Regions from separate parts of the Fusobacterium sp. genome, predicted to be linked through region 2. Evidence: riboswitches for the same ligand, from Rfam matches in the RefSeq annotation. Region 2 holds a riboswitch; each other region holds the start of a gene.

Region 1 (8,646 bases), on a different contig from region 2:
AGATATTATTTTTTATAGACCTATATTTTAATTTAAAATTAAAATATCCCTGCTATAAAGTATTTTTACAAATCAAAATATTAAATCAAATAAATTTAATAATCATTTGATTAAAGGTGGTATAATAAAATATTTTAACTTAGAAAATGCAATCTCTATCAAAATTTACTATTTTTATATATTTGTTAAACTAAAATAGCCCAATTAAGGGCTATTTTAAGTTTAAACTACACAGAATTAAATATTATATATTTAGTCATATATAATCAATAAAATCTTATATCAACTACAAAAATACTAAGACTCCCACCAATAATTTTCTAGTTGGCGAATAAAAATTATTAGTGGGAAAATTAAATTGACATATATCACATTACTGGGGGGTAATGTAATTAAGAATATCTTCTTAACATAATTATATAATATAAATATTTTTTTATGCAATAATATATTAAATAAATAATTATATAAGTTTTAGACTTTAAAAATTAACTTAATAAATGTGATTTTATAAAAATAAACAAAAAAATAAGATTTAAAATAAAATAATTAAATATATTATATTTATAAAAGTTACTATATCAGTGTAAAAAATAGAAAAATTAATTAAAAAAAGAAATTTTTAAATTATAAAAAATATATACAAATAAATATAATATATTATTGCATTTATTTAGTTTATAATATATAATTAAAATAATAGAAAAAAAGATTCCAGTGATAAATACAGATTTTTAATACAAAGAAGATTATTAATCTTTCCTTATAAAGATTGTAAAGTAATATATATCTGTCTTAAAATATTATGTTTATATAAGTAATAAACACCAACAATGGAGTTGATTTTTATTATAAAGACAAAAAAGAACAGCAATGAAGCTGTTCTTTTTTGCATATTATTATTTATAAGTAAAAAGTTTTATATTACCAGATATTTTATTATTATCTTTGATTTTATTTTTTTCAACTTCTTCTTTAATCAAATGACAAGCTATTTTATGTCCAATGCCAATTTCTTCCAGTACTGGTTTTTCTATTCTGCATATTTCTATTGCTGATTTACATCTATTCACAAAGGGACATCCCTTTGGAATATTTAGTGGACTTGGAACTTCTCCCTCCAATAATTCTAAATTATCTTTAGAATTCATATCCAAAGTAAACACTGCATTTACTAAAGCCTTTGTATATGGATGAAGTGCTTCTTTTTTCACTCTCTGTCCTGGCAGAATTTCCATTATATTTCCTAAATACATAACAACAACTTCATGAGAAAAAGATTGAACCAAAGCCAAATCATGACATACAAAGACTATGCTTAAACCTTTTTCTTTTTGTAATTTTTTTAGTAATTCTATAATACTGCTCTGTATGGAAACATCTAAGGCTGATGTTGCTTCATCACATATCAATATTTGGGGATTCAATGAAAGAGCCCTTGCTATTCCTATTCTTTGAAGCTGCCCTCCACTTACATTATGAGGATATGAATACAGATATTCTTTAGAGAGCTCCACCATTTCCAATAACTCCTCAGCTTTTTGTTTTTTATCTTTATTTGATAATAATCCATAATTCATCAAAGGTTCAGTAATGATATCTATAATTTTCATCTTAGGATTAAATGATGCCATTGAATCTTGAAAGATCATCTGCATATTTTTTCTATGTTCCCATATTTCCTTTTTTGAAAAATGTGCTATATCTCTATTTTCATAGATTATACTGCCTGAACTTACTTCTTCAAGCTGCATCAGCATTCTTACAAAAGTAGATTTTCCGCAGCCACTTTCTCCTACTATTCCTAAAGTTTTCCCTTTATAAATGTTTAAATTTATATCATTACATGCTATTAAAGATTGGTTCTTTGCTGTAGTAAATATTTTAGAAACCCCTTTTGTTTTCAGTATCAAATCTGACTCCTTACACAGCATATCCTTCCTCCAATTTTGGGACAGAGTCTAATAATAATTTTGTATAATCACTGTTTGGAAAATTCAATATCTGTTCAGGCTTACCTTTTTCTACAATATCCCCATCTTTCATTACTATTATATTATCTGACATATATGATGCTACTCCCAAATTATGAGTTACAATTATTATACTTGTTTTATATATATCTCTTAAGTTTATTAATTCCTGCACAATCTGTGCCTGTGTTGTAACATCTAAAGCACTAGTAGGCTCATCAGCTAGTAATATTTTAGGATTGAATGTCATTGCCATAGCAATTCCTATTCTTTGGCACATTCCTCCACTTAGTTGATAAGGATAGCTCCTCATTATATTTTCGGGATCAGGAAGTTTCATTTTTTTCAGCATTAATTCAGCTTTTTTTCTTGCTTCCTCTTTTGAGCAATTCGAATGATATTGAATATACTCGATGTATTGGCTGCCTATTTTTCTAATTGGATTTAATGTATTGCGGCAATCCTGAAAAACCATAGTTATATTTTTTCCTCTGTTTTTTTTTAATGTTTCTCTATTACCATCAAGTAATTCTTCATTATCCAAAATGATACTTCCAGACAATATTTTACTATTATATGATAAAGCACCTACTATACTTTTTATTATTGTAGTTTTCCCACTTCCACTTTCACCTACTATACCTACAATTTCACCTTTTTTTACTGACAAGTTAAAATTTTTTACTGTCGGCTTTTTATCTCCATATTGTATAGTCAAATCTTTTATCTTTAACATAGTTTTCTCCTACTTCAAAGCTGTTTTATTTGTTATCCAATAGTAATCTGTTGGATATAGAACAGTATTTATCACATTTTTTGCAGTAATTAAATATGTTGTTTCATATCCAAAGAAAATTGTTGGAATATCATTCATTATCAACTGTTGAATCTCAATAGTAAGTTTTTTTCTTTTTTCAGAATCAAATTCTGCTGATAATTTATCTAATAATTCATCTACTTTAATGTTATTATATCCTGTCTGATTAGATGGAGATTTACTATACCAGTTTTCACGAAGGTATTTTTCAGGATCACCAGTATTAGCTACTAACATATTCCAAATAAGCATATCAAATTTTCCTGCATCTCTTAAATCTAATAAAGTTTCATAACTTACTGTGTTTATTTTAACATTAATTCCAATTTCTTTAAGATTTATTTGAGCTGCTTGAGCATATATTTTTAATTCTTCTCTGCTTGTATAGATAACAAAATCAAGCTGAATTTTTTTCCCATCTGGAGTTTCTACAAACCCATCTCCATCAATATCTTTATATCCTGCATCTTTTAATAACTGCTTTGCACTTTCTGGATTATAGCTGTTTTCATCTATTAACTCATCAAAACCGTAATCTAATGTTGGAGGAATTGGGGCTTTTCCTGGAGTCGCTCCTCCTTCTAACAAAACTTTACAATATATATCTCTATTTAAGGCTCTTGACACTGCCTGACGTAAAATTTTATCCCTAAGAACACCTTTTTCATTCATAAAAGCAAAAGTTGTTCTTAAAGACTTTAAACTTTGAACATGATATTTGCTTTCATCACTAAAGTCCTGTAAATTTTCTGTTTTAAGATTATATGCAATTTGAATTTCCCCTGATTGCAAAGCCATAGAACGTGTAGCTTGATCATTTATACACTTAAAAATTACTTTATCTAAGGGAACTTCTCCATTCCAGTAATGTTTATTTTTAACAACAACACATACTTCAGTTGGATTAAAAGATTCTACTACATATGGTCCTGTACAAACTGGTCCTTTCATTGCAAAAGCTGAAGTATCTGCATCTGTATTAACTATTATAAACAAAGGATCTGCCAAACATTCAGGAAGAACAGTCACTGGAGCTTCTGTACTTATTACTATATATTGTCCATCTTCTTTTATTGAAACAGGATTAAAAAATGTTGAAGCCCTGTTACTTAATTTAAATGTACGTTCAAGAGATTTTTTTACTCTTTCAGGTGTCATTTCTGTTCCATCAGAAAACTTAACTCCCTCTCTTATTTTAAATTTCCATACTTTTCCACCTTCACTACTTTCCCAGCTTTCTGCTAATAAAGGTGCTTTTTCCCCATGTTCATCAAATTTTACCAAAGTTTCTCCAACTCCATATCTTGAAACTACCCAGCTGAAATATTGTTCTGTTGTTTCAAGAGTATCTGCAAAGCTTGTTACTCCTACTGTTATTTCTTTTGGAGCTGCAATTATAGATGTCGAAATACCAGTAAATATTCCTAAAACCATCATCCCCATTAAAATAATTCTGCTGATAAATTTTTTACTTTTCATTTTCATTCCCTCTTCTCCTCCTTATATTTTTAGTTTTCCTTAGGATCTAAAATATCACGAATGCTGTCACCCAGCATATTGAATATTATTACTACTGCTATTATAGCTATTCCTGGATACATTATCAGCCAAGAGGCTTTTGTTATATATGTTCTTCCCTCATTCAACATCAATCCCCATTCTGGAGTTGGTGCCTGTGCTCCAAATCCTAAAAAAGATAATGACGCAAGTTCTAACATCATTGTTCCTATATCTGTAGTAGCTGTTACAATCATTGTTGGTATCATATTAGGGATTAAATATCTTTCTATTATTTTACCTGTTCTTGCTCCTCCCACAATAGCTGCCTCTATATACATATTGTTTTTAATTTTCAAAACTAGGCTTCTTGCCAGTCTTGCATATTTTGGCCAGCTTACCAATGCTATAGCAAGCACTGCATTAGTCATGCTTGGTCCTAATAGTCCAGCTACTGCTATTGCTAAAACTAATCCAGGAAATGAAATCATCATATCTGCAAATCTCATAATAATTGTATCTATGATACCTCCAAAATATCCTGCCAGTATTCCAAAACCTGTTCCTAGTAAAAATACAACTGATACCAAAGTAAATGTCATTATTAATGATGGTCTTGTTCCATAAACTATTCTTGAAAATATATCTCTTCCTAATCTGTCTGTTCCCCACATATATTTTTCACCAGGTGGAATCAGAGAATCAGTCATTATTGCATCATAAGGATTTTTAACTGCAATCCATGGAGCAAAAACAGCTATTAATACAACCATTAATGCCAATATAGAAAAAAATACAAACTGCTTATTTTTCATTAATCTTTTTAGTAAATCCATTTTAATGTTTCTCCCCCAATCTAGGATCTAAATATTTGTATGAACCATCAACTATTAGATTTATCAGCATATAAAACAATGCTATAAATAAAACATATCCCTGCACTAATGGATAGTCATGAGTAGAAATTGCTCTTACAGCCATACTCCCCATTCCAGGCCAGTTATATACTATTTCTACAACTGCTGTTCCACTCAATAAACTTCCTAGAGACAATCCTAAAAGTGTTACTAAAGGAAGCAATACATTTGGGAGAACATGTTTAATCATTATTACTCTTTCACTCATTCCTCTTATCCTTGCACCAGTCACATATTCCTGCCTTAATTCATCTAATACTGTTGTTCTAACCTGTCTTGTATATTTTGCAGACATTGCTAGAGCCAATGTTACTGCTGGAAGTATTAAAGCTTTTAAATTTGCTGTTCCACCAGCTATTGGCACAAGTTTTAATTTTACTCCAAATATACTTAGAAATATTAATCCCAGCCAAAAACTTGGAACTGATATTCCTATAAAAGTAAATCCTCTTACAAAATAATCTATTTTTTTATTTCTATTTACTGCTGCTAGTATACCTAATGGTATTGATATTACAACCATTAAAATCAATGATGATGCTGCCAATTTAAAAGTTATAAAGAAATTAGAAATAAGTTTTCCCCACACTGGAACCTTTAAAGAATAAGAATATCCCATATCTCCTCTGCATATTTTCAAAAGCCATTCTCCATATTGAGTTAAAAATGGCTTATCTAACCCCAATTCTATTCTCGTTTGTGTCAAAAGTTCTGGTGTTGGAATATTCCCACAAGCAGTCAGCATAATTTCTGCTGGATCTCCAGGAGATAAATATATCAATGCAAATGTTAAAAAACTTATACCAAACAGAACAATTCCTATTTGAAGTATTTTTTTTAAAAAACTTTTTCCATTCATCAGATTTTCCTCTCCTCAATTCTAACTTTAATATATTTATTTTTCCAAAAATTAAAATAAAAAAATCAACTCCTTATACCTAAAATTTTAAAATAGAGATTCTCTTTATTTTTAAAATTTTAGTCTTAAAGAATTGATTATTTTCAATAATTATAAATATTATTTTTTAATAAATATATCTTATTATATAATAATTCATCACTATTATCTCCCCGATAAAAGTTAAAACTAAAATTAGATAAGTCTCCTGGCTTGATTTCACTTTACTCCTATCCCTTCCCAGAATTTTCCAGTGGTTTTAATAGTTTCATCAATCTTACAGTAGCGGGGGCTGCGTAGGAGTTTAACCTACTTCCTCTTTTAAGCTATAAGCACCTAATTTATACATCTATTCTAATAAGAATTAAATCATGTATATTATTTTTTGTCAACTTTTTTATACTAAAAAAGTATATATCTTCCCTTTTAAGCATGAGACAGCAATGAAAACATAAGTTTATTGTCTATAAAAAGATTTTCTTTACTGTTTAAAACAAATAATGTATCATCATTTTCTATTTTTGTACCACAATAGTTCTTACATTCCTTTGGAGTAAATCCCAGAACTACCTGTTTAATACCTTCGAATCCAATACTAAAAATTATTTCTTCCATAGAATAATTATCACTGCCAAAAATATCAAAACATGTTAAAATATCTTCATTCTTTATTGCTATACATACTGTATCATACTTTTTCGAATAATATATATGCTCTTTCATAAAAAAACTGCAATAAAACATAAGCAACCCATAATTATTATTCATTGAAAATGCTGAAAAAGGATTAGACTTTTCATAATATTTTTTCAATATAAAATTATCCTCTGAATTACTCATTTCAAGTTTTCTAAATTCTCTTTTCATTGCTGAAAAAGGCAAACTATATTGATACTCTGCTGCCTTTACAAATCCAAATTTTGGATAAAAGTTAAGAACATTGGAATTTGCAAACAAATAAACAGCATCACATTTTTCTCTCCATTCTGAAATAATTTCTCTAATCAACTGAGATGAAAATCCCCTATTTCTATATTCTGGATCAGTCATTACAGTTCCTAATTGTATATAACGTTTTGATTTATTTTCCCACACTGTATCTATAATATTTACAGATACATTTGCAACTACTTTCTTTCCATTTTCTGCTAATACATATGGAATATATTTATCTGTCCAAAATCCATTTTGATGCCAATTTTCAAAAGAAAGATCAAATACTTTTTCTGCAAGTTTTATAAAACTTCTACGAAGAATTTCATTATCTCTTATCTGTTTAACCAATTTATATTCCACAATATCACTTCCTTTAAGTAAAGCAGATAATTTTTTATTAAGTTATTTCTTCCATTTTAGTTATATAAATATTTAAGAATAATACATAAAAAATTTTCATAAACTTACTATTACTGTTTTAGTCTCTCTATAAGATTTTTTATAATTTCTTTTACTGTTTCTGAATCTATATCTTGTTTTTTTATTGCTGTTCCATCTAGTATTTCTGCATCAGAACATATTTTTTTCAAGTCTTTTATCGTGTTAGTAAATCCACCACCACCATGCATACAAATAGGAAGAATTATTTTCCCTTTAAAATCATACTTTTCTATAAAAGTAAACACAGGCATTGGGAGTGTTCCCCACCAGTTTGGAAATACTAATACTATTTTCTTATATTCTGAAATATCTTCTAATTCTCTTTTTAATTGAGGTCTTTCTTTTTTTAATTTCTCCATACCTGCTTGAGCCACACATGTGATATATTTATTTGGATATTCCTTAACAGTTTCTATTTGAAATATATCTCCACTTAATTCATCTTTTATTCTTTCAGCTATTATCTTTGAAGTTCCACTCCAAGTAAAGTAAACAACTATTACTCTATTTTCCACGATTATACCTCCATTACAAAATACAAAAAATCAGTTAATAATTTATTCAAAAATATATATTCTGCTTAAGGTATAGTATAATATATATAAAATATTGTCAAATTTTATAAAATAAAACAGAACCTAAAATAATTATGAGAGTTTTTTTCTCTATTATATTTAAGTTCTGCTTATTTTTCATTGTATGATTTCACTATTTTTATACTATAGCCATATATAAAATTACTATTTTGGATCAAATAACATAGTTTAAAGACTTCTATGTTGTATAACATCTCTTTATTCTTTTGTCTTTATATTTAATATATACTTTCCTTAACTATTAAATATAAAGATTATAAGATCACAACTGATTATTTTGTAAGATATCTATTGTAATCCTATAATTCAATATTAGTGAAAGAAAAAAATATTATTCTCTAAAATCTAAAAAGCTATACGCAAACCTATTTCTCCAACTAGTTCATATTCTTCACCAAATTTTTTCGTGCTGCTGGCCAAGCTAACTTCTCCATAAACTGAATACTTATCTTCATTCCAATTATGCGAACCACCAATACCCAGACTCACCCAAGTACTGTTCAGATTACTTTCATAGTCTACACCTGAAATACTAATAGTTGAGTCACCTTTAAATTCATGACGAACATTT
Region 2 (5,020 bases):
TTCTATTATACTGCAAGGTATCTCATGATTTTTCGCTTCTTCTACTGCCTTGTTTATAAGTAAAGCTGGTATTATAGAATTTGTACTCTCTGAATTGATTCTCATAATTATCATCTCCTTATTAAATTTATGTAATATTTATTTTTACTTTATTTTCTCATTTCTATCTTTTAAAGTATTATTTTACATTAAATCTAAAATCTTTATAAAAATAGAGTTTTATCTTTTCTCCATGATAAGTTATTGGATCAAATTCCCATTTTCTAAGGGCTTTCTCCACTTCTTTTCTAAAACCATAAGAGGTAAAATTATCAAGAAAAATTATCTCTTCTACTTTTCCATTTAATCCTATAAGAAATTTGGTTTTTATAATTACTTCATTTCTATAGTTAGCTCTTTTAGCAAGAATAGGATATTCTGGTTCAACTTCTCTTTTTATTCTGTACCTGATGCCACCTCCGTTCTTCTGATCTCCTATATATGTTCCTGTTCCATCTTTTATAAGTCCTGCTAACGGATTATATGGTACTGAATTTTCTGCAGCTGTTTCCTTTCCACTTTCTTCTTTTACTACTTCTTCGTTCTTTTTAACTTCTTTTTTAACAATTTTTTTGACTACTTTATTCTCTATCTTTTTTTCAATTTTCTTTTCTTCCTTTGGTTTTTCATCTTTTTTAGGTTCTTCAGGTTGTGTAAGTGACTGGAGAGGTGCTGGGGCAGGAGTATTATTTTCTGTCTTCAGTTCACTAAGATACACAAGAACATTTTTACTATCTAATTTTACATCTTTTACAGGTTTGGTATATATAGCAAAAAGCAGCAGCAGATGACATAAAAAAGAGAATATATAAAATTTCAAATTTATCACCTACTTTATACTATTTATCTCTAATTTTTCCAATCCAATATTTTTTAATCTTCCCATAGTTTCTATTACAATTTCATATCTTAAATCTTTATCAGCACTTACAATAAGAGTCTGTTCTTTCCTTCCTTTCATCAGCTCTTTTATTGTTTCTTCCAGTTTTTCATTTTCTACCTCTACAGAATCTTCTCCACTTTTAAAAAAATATTTTCCATCTTTATTAATTATCAGTTCAACCCCTTCTTCTGTTATATTTATTTCTTCTACAGAAGATTTAGGAAGATTCATATCAAATTTATTGTATTGACTAAATGTGGTTACTAGCATAAAAAATATTAATAACTGAAAAACTACATCTATCAATGGTGTTAGATCTGGATTGATTATCCCCTTCTTTCTTCTTAACTCTCTCATATCTCGTCCTTCTTTCCAGCCTTTTTTATATTAATAAGCGCAGTAGAAGTCTTTTCTATTTCAAGCATTATTTTATCAGCTTTTCTATTGAATGTCTGATATGCTATTATTGCTGGTATTGCTATAAGCAATCCTGCTGCTGTTGTCAATAATGCCTCTGATATTCCATTAGCTACTACATTAGGATCTCCAGCTCCCTGCAACGCTATAGCTTTAAAGGATTTTATCATTCCAAGCACTGTTCCAAGAAGACCAGCCATTGGAGAAATATATGCAACTATCCCTAATATAGATAACCTTCTTTCTAGATTCTCTATTTGTTCTAGAGCTTTTTCTTTCATGAGTTTTTCTTTACTTTCATAAAGATCATTTTCATTTCTGTATGCCAGAAGTATACTTTTTATTGTTCTTGATACTGAATTATTTGTTTTATTGCATAACTCTATAGCTTTATCTTCTTTTCCTGCTCTCACTAAAGTCACTATTTCTTCTTTAAATTCTCTTGTTATTCCTTGCTCATTTTTCATGAAATAAGCAGCTCTTTCTAATATCGTTCCCAATCCTATTATAGATAATGCAGCTAAAAGCCACATCATTGTTCCACCCTCTATGAAGTAAGTATACATTTTGCCTCCTGATCTATTTTCAAAATTAATTATTACAATAAAAAAATCTCTGATAAAACTTTAAACAGTGCTTACAAGCCCCCATTTTGTTTTTATCAGAGAATCTTAAATATCATATTATTTAAATAAATATTTAATTTTTTATTCTCTCTTTTTCCCGCCGAAAAAGCAAAAAACTAGTTTTTAGGTAAGTCTCCTGACTCAGTTTCATTCTACTCCCTACCTTCCCAGATTAAACAATCTAGTGGTCATTGGTTTCGTCCACCTTACAGTAGCGGGGGCTGTGAGGGATTTTCACCCTACTTCCTCTATTAAGCCTTTTGGCACCTAATACTATCTACTACAATAGTACAATTTAAATTATTTTTTGTCAATATTTTATTAAAAATGCTATAAAAAATAACTGTATATAAAATTTTTTATGAAGATTATTTAACTATCCCTTTCAATCTAAAATATGGAATTCCTTCTTCCATTTCTATTGATGACTCTACTCTATATACTTCTCTTATTAGCTGTGGTGTAAGAACCTCCAATGATTTTCCTTCTTTATATTTCTTACCATCTTTTAGCACAATTATTCTGTTGCTGTATTGAGCTGCCTGATTCAAATCATGAAGCACCATTATTATAGTTATGTTAAGGTTTTGATTCAACTCTCTTACAAGTTCCATTATTTCGAATTGATGGCATATATCAAGATATGTAGTAGGTTCATCTAGTAAAAGTATACCTGTCTTTTGAGCAAGCACCATTGCTATCCATACTTTCTGTCTTTCTCCACCTGATAGACTCATTACTTTTCTCTCTCTGAAATTATCTAATTTACATATTGTAACAGCCCAATTTACAATATCTCTATCTTCCTGATTGTACACTTCATACCATTTTTTATGTGGAACTCTCCCATACATAATAAAATCATAAACAGTTATATCATCTGGAATTTCATTATTTTGTGAAACAAATGCAAGCTTTTTAGCAAATTCTTTATTTTTTATATGGCTTATCTCTTCTCCGTCTATATATATACTTCCATTCCTACATGGAAGAACTCTTGATATAGCTTTCAAAAGAGTAGATTTTCCACATCCATTAGTTCCTATTATGGAAACTACTTCTCCTTTATTTATTTTTATATCCAGATTATGTATAATGACCTTTTCTCCATAAGCAAGTTCTATATTATATCCTTTTATACTTTCCATCTTAGTCACCTACCTTTCTCAGCAGATAAAGAAAGAATGGAACACCAATTACAGCCATTACTATACCAGCTGGTATTTCAATAGGTGAAAACATAGTTCTTGCTATTGTATCAGCTACTACCAGTACTACAGCACCAAGCAGTCCAGCAAAAGGTATCAAATATGTATGATCTGAACCTATTATCAATCTGGCTATATGAGGAACTATTAATCCTACAAATCCTATCAATCCCACATTAGCAACTGATATTCCTGTTAGAAAGCAGGCAAGAGCACATAATTTCAATCTTTTTCTAGGAATATCTATTCCTAAATTTACAGCAAAATTATCTCCAAGTTGAAGTATATTAGCATCTCTGATCATTGTAAAACACGCCAAAATACCAATCAGTGTATATGGTAAAAGAGCAGCTACATGTTTCCAATTTTTCCCATTCAAGCTTCCATTAAGCCATGACAGCACTCCCTGTATCTCATCACTGAATAGTATAAACATCAATCCTGTAACACTTCCTAATATAGCATTTATAGCTACTCCTGACAATATTACTCTTATTGGTTTTAATCCTTTTCTCCAAGCCAGCATAAATACAATTGCACAAGCTATTGAACCTCCTACAAATGCAGAAAAATTCATAAAAAATACAGCCTTTGGATATAATATCATAATAATTAAAGCTGTGACACTGGCTCCTGAGGATACTCCTGTTAAACCTGGATCAGCCAATGGATTCTTCATTACAGCCTGAAGCAATACTCCTGCCAGAGATAGGTTGCACCCTACCATTACAGCAATCAGAATACGTGGTATTCTTATATCCCATAAAATAGCTTTTAATATCTCATCATTATAGCTTTTCATAAAAAGAGATTTCAGTATCTCTTCAGAAGTATAATTTACACTTCCAAATCTTACTGAAAATATTATTGAAAAACTTAAAATGATTAGAGCAATAAAGATAAGAATTATCTTTTTTCCTCTCTTATCTTTATTCATAAACATATCTATATAACTCCTCCAATGCATCTATGGAATTTACCCCAGCACTCATTCTGAACAATGTAGGATCAATGTCCAGTATTTTATTATTTTTATATGCATTTGTAAGTTTCCATACAGGATTACTTGAAAATACTTCTTCAAATCCTTCTCCATTTTTAGTTTGGCTTGTAGGAAGTCTCAATATAACATCTGGATTAGCTTTAATTAATTGTTCCATACTAAAAGGCACTGATCTTTTTAATAATGCACTGTTATCAATAGAGGTTACTATATTTTCACAGCCTATTTTATCCATAAGTCCTTGTAAAAAATGATTTTTTCCAGTCATAAAAAAACTTTCTCCATTTCCATACAGTATAGCTATCCTTTTTTTCTCTTTTCCCTTTAATTTTTCAGCAAGCAATTCTTCTCTTTTTTTGACATCATCAAGTATAGCTTTTGCTTCTTTATCTTTATGAAAAGCTTTTCCTAATATTTCAATAGCTTTCATAGACTCATCATATGTATCTACTTTCATATAAAAGCTTGGTATATTCAGATTATCATACTTAGGTTTTAATGCTGGTTTAGAGTAAACAGTTGATATTACTAAATCAGTTTTTAAAGCTTTTACCCGTTCCAAATCAGGTATTCCAGATCTTCCTATTCTAGGAACATCATTATATTTTTCAGGTATTTTTGTTGTTGAACTTGCCACACCTACTAGATCAATATCCAGTGCTGCTAAAAATCTTGATATTATGGCTGAATCAGTAACAACAGCTTTTGGAAAATAATCTAGCTGCAAATTCTCTTCTTCTTGGTGTATAGAAAATTTTTCCTTTCCAAAAGATATATTTCCTATTATAAACAAGAATACAATAATTAAAATAGTATATTCTTTTTTCATTTTTTCTCCTAAATT
Region 3 (8,646 bases), on a different contig from region 2:
TGTGATACTCTTTTTTAGGATAGAAATTTTCTAAAAGCACTTTTTATACCTTTTCAACTTTTCAGAGCTAGTTTTCATTTTAAATTAACAGATTCTCTATTTAAAATTTAAAGTTTTTAATATTTTATCTTGAGATTTTACTTTATTTTCAAGATCATCATTGTTGTAATATATAAATTCATATACCACCCAATCCAGTGGTAAATTTTCTAATATTTTTACTATTCTTATATCTTCAAAAGGAAGATGTTGATCTATCTGACTTACATGACTATATATATTGTTCAAGGTTTCCTCTCTTTCAATCAACGAATTTTTATGTCTTTCTATAGCATCACTTAAATATTTTCCAGAAAGAGAAAAATTCAAATGAACACCTTTTATATATTTTTTTAATTCCCCTATCTCATCAATATTTTTCTCAATATATTCTATCCCTTCATCCATTGTTCTAAGTTTTGGCTCATTATTCAACATATGTCCTGTATCAAGCATAAATCCAATATTTTTATATTTTATATTATTTAATAAAAACTCTATTTCTTTTTTTGAAGTTAATCTAAGTCCTGGCCACCATAAATTTTCCAAAAGAAGTTTAAATTTATACTTTTTATCTTCAAAGATATCATTCAGCAATGCTACAACATTTTGAAGAACATCTCTATCTGAATATGGAAATTCATATATTAAGCTTCCTTCATCATCTACATAACAGGCATGAAATACAACATATTCCACTTCAAGTTTTTCTGCCGTTTTCAGTTCTTTTTTATAATAATCAATTAATTCCTCTCTGCTATTTCCGCCACACCAATAAAATATTTCCTGTTTCTCTTTAAATTTTTCTCTAAGTATTTCATATTTTCCAAGATAAATATCTAGCCACATAGGAAAAAACCTCATATGATACCCTTCTATTAAATTATTTAAAGAAGCATTATCTTTCTGCAAATCAAATTTGATAAGTTCAAATCCTTTAAAGTTGTACTTATCACAATAATATTTCATCATTTTTTTATTTTCTTCATTAGTAGAAAAATCTGTTATATTAAGTATCTTTCTCATTGAAAACCCTCCAAATAAAAAATCCAATAAAATAGTTTCCCTACCTTATTGGATAAATATATTCTCATATATCTTTCTCTATTGGTAAGTCTCCTGACTCAGATTCACCCTACTTTCACGCCTTCCCAGTTTCCCAGTGGCATATCATGATTTCGTCCTCTATACAGTAGCTTTCGCTGTGTGGGATTTACACCCAACTTCCTTTATTAAGCTCAAATAAGCACCTATTTCTATTTTTTATCAACTTAATAATATAATTTTTTAATATTTTTGTCAATATCTTTAAAGTTACATTCAAATATTAAAAGTTTTGTATCTTATCCATATATTTTTTAGCTGTTGAAATTATACATAAAACTATGATACCATTAAATTGAAAGAAAATATCAATAGAGGTGTATTATGCATAAAAAAATTATGATACAAGGAACTGGTTCATCTGTTGGAAAGAGCATCATTACTGCTGGATTATGTAGAATTTTTGCTCAAGATGGATATAGAGTTTCTCCTTTTAAATCTCAAAATATGGCCCTTAATTCCTTTGTGGATATTGATGGATTGGAAATGGGAAGAGCTCAGGTTGTACAAGCTGAAGCAGCTATGGAACTCCCTAGAGTCTTTATGAATCCAATACTTTTAAAACCTAATTCTGATAATAACTCACAAATTATCATTGAAGGAATTCCTGATACAAATATGAATGCTGCAGATTATTTTTCCAATTCTAGGGAATTGAAACTCATTGCAAAAAGAAATTATGAAATAATAGAAAATAATTTTGATATTGGAGTTCTTGAAGGTGGAGGAAGTTCAGCTGAAATTAATCTTAGAAAATGGGATTTGGTAAATATGGGAATGGCCGAACTTGTAGATGCTCCTGTTATTTTAGTTGGAAATATTGAAACTGGTGGAGTTTTTGCTTCACTTTATGGAACCATTGCCTTACTTGATGAAAATGACAGAAAAAGAATAAAAGGAGTCATCATCAACAAATTTAGAGGCGATTTAGAGCTTTTAAAACCTGGTATAGATATGTTTGAAAAAAAGCTGAAAGATGAAGGAATGGATATTAAAGTTTTAGGTGTAGTTCCTTATAAAAAACTTGATATTGAAGAAGAAGATGTTTTAGCTAAAAAACTGACTACTAATACCAATGAAAAACGAGATATAAATATTAGTGTAATCAGAACTAATAAAATGTCTAATTATACAGATTTTGATGCTTTAAGTCAATATTCAGATGTAGCACTAAATTATATATACAGTCCTGAGCAACTTGGGGAAGAAGATATAATTATTCTACCTGGAAGTAAAAATACTCTTTCTGATCTTGAGTTATTAAAAGCTAATGGTATTTTTGATAAAATAAAAAAATTATATTCTACTGGAACTACAGTAGTAGGTATATGTGGCGGTTTTCAAATGATGGGAAAAGAAATTTTTGACCCACATCATATTGAAAGCGATATAGAAAAAACTGAAGGTTTTGGAATAATGGATACTGTTACTACAATGGATAAAACAAAATATACAAAGCAAGTAGAAAAAACTCTTTCTGAATCCGACTGTGAGCTATTATATGGATGCAATGGACTTCATATAAAAGGCTATGAGATTCATCAGGGAGTTACACATGGAAATGAGAAAAATCTTACTGTTGAAACTGATTATACTGTACTTGCAAAAGATAATGCTTTTGGAACATATATACATGGTATTTTTGATAATAGTAAGTTTACCAGAACGTTTTTAAATAATATCAGAAAGAAAAAAGGATTAAATATGTTGGATGAACTTTTTGAATTTTCTGAATTTAAAGAAAATGAATATAATAAATTAGCTGATTTACTTAGAAATAATTTAGATATAGATGCAATATACAATATTTTAAAATAATTTTTTATTGACATATCTGATTTTTTTTAGTAGTATAACTTAGATAAAAAATAAAACTGGGGGAAATAAAATGTTATTGAGGCATGAAAGGCATGGTATATCTAACTTATAAAATTAATATTCCACTTTCAATGGCTGACTGATTAGATTTCTTTTGGAAAAGATTAAAGATACAATTTTTATCTTTATGAGCATAAAAAAGTTTTTTAGCCAATAGTATATCTATTGGCTTTTTTATTAAAATCAAGCTAGTCATTTATTTGACTGGCTTTTTATATTAAAATTAATTTTAAGGGGGAATTTCTTATGGAAAACTATGGGTTTTTATCTATATTGCCTATTATAATAGCAGTAGCTATGGCAATAAAAACCAAAAATGTAATTTTATCACTTTTCAGCAGTGTCTTTTTAGGGGCTCTTATACTATTAAATTATAATCCTCTTCTCACAACAAAAACACTGATGACAGATTATTTTGTAAAACAGCTGACTGATAGTTATAATGCTGGAGTTATTGTTTTAATGGTGTTTATAGGTGGATTTATTGAACTTATGATGAGATCTGGAGGAGCCTATGCTTTTGCTCAAAGTGTTGGTAAATATATCAATTCAAAAACTAAAGCTCAGCTTTCAGCTTACCTTGCAGGAATAATTATTTTCTTTTCTGATTTAGGAACTCCTTTAATTGTAGGACCAATATTTGCTCCATTTTTCAAGAAATTGAAATTATCTAAGGAAAAACTTGCTTTTATACTTGATACTACTTCATCACCTGTAGCTGTATTAGTTCCTTTTATTGGATGGGGAGTTTTTATTATTGGACTTCTTCAAAAAGAGTTTGAAAATTTAAATTTAAATCTTTCAGACTATGAAAGCTTTGTGAAGTCAATTCCATTTAATACATATCCTCTTCTTGCTCTTACTATTGTTCCTGCTCTAGCTCTTATGAAGCTGGATTTTGGACCTATGAAAAAAGCTGAGGATGATATATTTAACGAAAGAGAGCTTGAAGTTCTTGAAAAAAAAGAGTATATTGTAGAAAATGCTAAACCTATCTATGTATGGCTTCCTATATTAGTTCTTTTAATTACACTATTTTCTATGCTTGGATTTGACTTCATGTTTAAAAGATTTTCTGGAAGTGAATTCAGAGCAGCATTAAGCAGTGGATATCTTTATGCAGCTATTGTTCTTTCTGTTATGATGATTATAAACAAAAGTAAAACTTTTGATGAAATATTTTCAATATACCTAAATGGTATAAATAAAATGACTCAAATAGCAATTATTTTAATACTTGCATGGTCTTTAGGAACTATTAATAAAAATCTTGGTTCTGCAGATTACATTGTTCATTTTATAAAAAGTATAAATCTTAATTCTGGATTTATTCCAATGATAGCTTTTCTTCTTGGATGTATAATATCATTTTCTACTGGAAGTTCTTGGGGAACATACAGTATAATGATTCCTATAGTTATACCTATGGCTGTTGCACTTAATGCTCCTCTATATGTAACTATTGGTTCTATACTGTCTGGAGGGCTCTTTGGAGACCACGTTTCACCTATATCTGATACAACCATATTAGCTTCTGCTGGTTCTGGATGCAGCCATATAGATCATGTTAAAACTCAATTTTATTATGCAGCTATTAATGGAATAATTTCTTTAGGAACTTTTCTTATAGGAGGATTTTTCCAAAGCTACATTGTACTGTTTGTAGCTATCATTTTACAACTTTCAATATTAACAGCAATAAAAATAAAACAGAGAAGCAAATAATTTTTTAAGGAGATGTTAGAATGCAATTTTTTTCTGGAAGATTTAAAGAAAAAGCAAGTCATCTTATTCTTGATTTTCATTCATCAATAAATTTTGATAAGAGACTTTATAAATATGATATTATGGGAAGTATAGCTCATGTTAAAGGGCTGGGAAAGCAGGGAATAATTCCTGTTGCTGATTGTGAGCTTATAGAAAAAACTCTCAGGGAAATACTTACTGATATTGAAGAGGGAAAAATAACTTTTTCTATAGAGTATGAAGATATTCATATGAACATTGAAAAAATCCTTATAGATAGAATAGGAGATGTGGGAAAAAAACTACATACTGGAAGAAGCAGAAATGATCAGGTTGCTTTAGACATGAAATTATTTACAAAAGAAGAAGTAATTAAAGTTCAAGCACAGCTTCTTGATCTGCTTGAAATTATAAATGGAATCGCTAAAGAAAATATATCTACATATATGCCTGGGTTTACTCATCTTCAAAAGGCTCAGCCAGTATCTTTCTCACATTATATCTTAGCCTATGCTGAAATGTTTAGAAGAGATTTTCTCAGACTTAAAAATGCTGCCGCTTTAGCTGATACTTCTCCACTAGGATCTGCTGCTCTGGCAGGAACTACCTATCCTTTAGATAGAAACTTTACAAGTTCTATTCTTGGTTTTTCTTCTCCTACATGGAATAGTATGGATAGTGTTAGTGACAGAGATTATCTTATTGAAATAATGAATGCTTTTGCTCTTATTATGGTACATCTATCTCGTTTCTGTGAAGAAATAATAATCTATAGCTCCAATGATTTTGGTTATATAGAACTAAGTGATTCTTTTTCTACTGGAAGCAGTATTATGCCCCAAAAGAAAAATCCAGATGCAGCTGAACTTATAAGAGGAAAAAGCGGAAGAGTTTTTGGAGATTTAATGGCCCTGCTTACAACTATGAAAGGAATACCCCTTGCATATAATAAAGATATGCAGGAAGATAAAGAAAATTTCTTTGACAGTCTTGATACAGTAAAGGGATGTCTTGCTGTATTCAATGGAATGATTCATACTATGACTATAAAAAAAGAAAGACTTCTTGCAGCAGCAGCTCAGGGATTTATCAATGCAACTGATGTAGCAGATTATCTGACTGAAAAAGGAATGAGCTTCAGAGATGCTTATAAAATAGTTGGAAGCATGGTAGCTTATTGTATTGACAACAATACTACTTTTGAAGAAATCTCAATAAATACTTATAAAGAATTTTCTAAATTATTTGAAAAAGATATTTATGAAATGATATCTATTAAAAATTGTGTGGAAAAACGTTGTACTCTTGGAGGACCTGGAAAAGAAAGTATAGAAGCTCATATAGAATTCTTAGATAAATTTATCAATGAATCTGAAAGTATAGTTGCAGATTATAAGTTAAATAATATATTATAAAATAACAAAGAGGTTGACTGAAAAGCTAAAACAATTTTTAGAAGTTTGAAAATTACACTTTTCTTAATAAGTCAACCTCTTTTTCTATTACAGTATCATAATAAATGTTCCTATTGTTATAAATACCCCACCTAAAATAGTTTTTAATGTAACTGCTTCTTTTAATATTACAAAGGCCATTATCAAAGTAATAACCACACTAAATTTATCTACTGGCACTACTTTTGATGCTTCTCCTATCCGAAGTGCCTTATAATAAAAAAGCCATGAAAACCCTGTTGCCATTCCTGATAAAATTAAAAATATCCAACTTCTCTGCCCTATATTTCCAATTTGATTTTGAGTTCCAGTAAAAAATACCATTCCCCAAGCCATAAATAATACAACTATTGTCCTTATGGCAGTTGCCAGATTTGAATTTATTCCCTCTATTCCTATTTTAGCAAAAATAGATGTAAGTGCTGCAAATATTGCTGACATCAATGCAAATACAAACCACATTTCCTTTCCTCCCATATTAATTTTTCCTGTATTTTTTCATTTTATTACTCAGTATATAAAAAAATCAATAATTTTATGTAAATTTAATGTTAATCTTTCTTTCACTTTTTTTTTACTTTAAATTAAAACTTCATTAACATCCATATTCTAAACTAGAAAAAATATAAAAATACAAATTATACATATGGAGGAAAATAATGAAAAAATTTTTAACTATTCTTTTTGCAGGATTTTTATTAACAAGCTGTCAATCTAAAGAAAACTCTGCTTCCCAAAAAACAAAAGAAATCAATGTCTATACTGCTCTTGAAAATGAACAGATCCCAATGTTTTTAGAAAATTTTAAAAAACACCATCCTGATATCAAAATAAATATAACCCGTGATTCAACAGGTGTTCTTATCACAAAAATTCTGGCTGAAAAAGATAATCCTCAAGCTGATGTAGTCTGGGGAACTGCTGCTACTGGTCTGCTTATGCTGGATAAAGAAAACCTTTTGAAATCTTATTCTCCTAAGGGCTTAGAAAAAGTTGATCCAAAGTTTAAGGATTCTGCAGAAGAACCTGTATGGGTAGGAAATAATGCATGGATGGCAACTTTTGCTGTAAATAAAAATGAGCTTGCCAAACTTGGACTGCCTATTCCTAAAACTTATGAAGATCTTTTAAATCCAGAGTATAAAGGATTAATTTCAATGCCTCATCCTGCTTCCTCAGGTACTGGATTTCTTGCTATAGCTGGATTCATTCAAATAATGGGAGAAGATAAAGCATGGGAATATATGGAGAAACTCCATGAAAATATGGGTGTATATACTCATTCTGGATCAAAACCAGCTAAACAAGCAGCTAATGGAGAATATCCTATTGGTATTTCTTATGATTATCCAAGTGTAAAACTTATGAATGAAGGAAATCCATTTGAAGTAGTTTTTCCAGCTGAAGGTTCTGGATGGGATTCAGAAGCTAATGCCCTTATTAATAAAAAAGATATAAAAGAAGAATCTAAAATATTTCTTGATTGGGCTATTTCAGAAGAAATGATGAAATTATATGGTACTCAATATGCTATCACAAGCATTAATATCAATAATCCAATCCCTAATGGTTACCCAACTGATCCAGTAAGTCATCTTGTAAAGAATGATTTCAAATGGCTTGCAGAAAATAAAAATACAATTTTAGATAAATGGAGTGAAAAATTTGGAGCAAAAGCTGAACAAAAATAAGGATATCCTTATTCTGGAGGAAATATGAGCTACTTAGAAATAAAAAATGTAAATAAATATTATGGAAAATTCCATGCTTTAAAGAATATAAATCTTTCTATAAAAAAAGGAGAATTTATTTCATTTCTTGGTCCCAGCGGTTGTGGAAAAACAACTTTATTAAGAGTTATTTCAGGCTTGGAAGAACTTAATTCTGGAAGTATCTTTCTAAAAGATAAAGATATATCTATACTTCATCCATCCAAAAGAAATTTTTCTATTGTTTTTCAATCTTATGCTCTTTTCCCTAATATGACAACTTGGGAAAACATAGCTTATGGATTGAAAAACAAAAAAATGCCTAAAGAATTAATAGAAAAAAAAGTGAAAAGTGTTTTGGAAATGGTAGGCTTATTTTCCATAAGTAATAAATATCCTAATGAAATGAGTGGTGGACAGCAACAGAGAGTAGCTCTTGCCAGAGCAGTTGCTCTTGAACCAGATATTCTTTTATTAGATGAACCACTATCAGCATTAGATGCAAAAGTAAGAGAAAAACTGAGAAATGATATAAAAAAGCTACAAAAAAAACTTGATCTCACTACTATCATGGTAACTCATGATCAGGAAGAGGCTCTATCTATGTCAGATAAAATAATGGTTATGAAAGATGGGAAAATAATGCAATGGGGAAGTCCAAGGGAAATATATGAAAAACCTAATTCATCTTTTACTGCTGATTTCATAGGTAAAAT

What was found. A riboswitch is a leader RNA that binds a small molecule or an ion and turns the genes downstream of it on or off. The one in region 2 is predicted to bind cobalamin.
Region 1: another riboswitch for cobalamin. It lies ahead of nikB (nickel ABC transporter permease); the one in region 2 lies ahead of E6771_RS09505 (MotA/TolQ/ExbB proton channel family protein).
Region 3: another riboswitch for cobalamin. It lies ahead of E6771_RS13635 (sugar phosphate isomerase/epimerase); the one in region 2 lies ahead of E6771_RS09505 (MotA/TolQ/ExbB proton channel family protein).

What each region holds. Positions count from the first base shown of each region.
Region 1 covers NZ_JAWDXO010000003.1:139,823-148,468, forward strand. Annotated here, with positions in the region: gene E6771_RS02885 (ABC transporter ATP-binding protein) at 900-1,934, opposite strand; gene E6771_RS02890 (ABC transporter ATP-binding protein) at 1,924-2,709, opposite strand; gene E6771_RS02895 (ABC transporter substrate-binding protein) at 2,719-4,275, opposite strand; gene nikC (nickel transporter permease) at 4,299-5,123, opposite strand; gene nikB (nickel ABC transporter permease) at 5,125-6,063, opposite strand; cobalamin riboswitch at 6,283-6,457, opposite strand; gene E6771_RS02910 (GNAT family N-acetyltransferase) at 6,529-7,398, opposite strand; gene E6771_RS02915 (flavodoxin) at 7,509-7,994, opposite strand; gene E6771_RS02920 (autotransporter outer membrane beta-barrel domain-containing protein) at 8,421-8,646, opposite strand, start outside.
Region 2 covers NZ_JAWDXO010000020.1:38,425-43,444, reverse strand. Annotated here, with positions in the region: gene E6771_RS09520 (hypothetical protein) at 1-105, opposite strand, end outside; gene E6771_RS09515 (energy transducer TonB) at 179-868, opposite strand; gene E6771_RS09510 (biopolymer transporter ExbD) at 869-1,279, opposite strand; gene E6771_RS09505 (MotA/TolQ/ExbB proton channel family protein) at 1,276-1,905, opposite strand; cobalamin riboswitch at 2,074-2,251, opposite strand; gene E6771_RS09500 (ABC transporter ATP-binding protein) at 2,334-3,113, opposite strand; gene E6771_RS09495 (iron ABC transporter permease) at 3,115-4,110, opposite strand; gene E6771_RS09490 (ABC transporter substrate-binding protein) at 4,103-5,005, opposite strand.
Region 3 covers NZ_JAWDXO010000040.1:20,279-28,924, reverse strand. Annotated here, with positions in the region: gene E6771_RS13635 (sugar phosphate isomerase/epimerase) at 97-1,065, opposite strand; cobalamin riboswitch at 1,131-1,308, opposite strand; gene E6771_RS13630 (cobyric acid synthase) at 1,468-2,961, shown strand; gene E6771_RS13625 (hypothetical protein) at 3,068-3,217, opposite strand; gene E6771_RS13620 (Na+/H+ antiporter NhaC family protein) at 3,268-4,746, shown strand; gene argH (argininosuccinate lyase) at 4,767-6,182, shown strand; gene E6771_RS13610 (EamA family transporter) at 6,270-6,683, opposite strand; gene E6771_RS13605 (putative 2-aminoethylphosphonate ABC transporter substrate-binding protein) at 6,881-7,912, shown strand; gene E6771_RS13600 (ABC transporter ATP-binding protein) at 7,937-8,646, shown strand, end outside.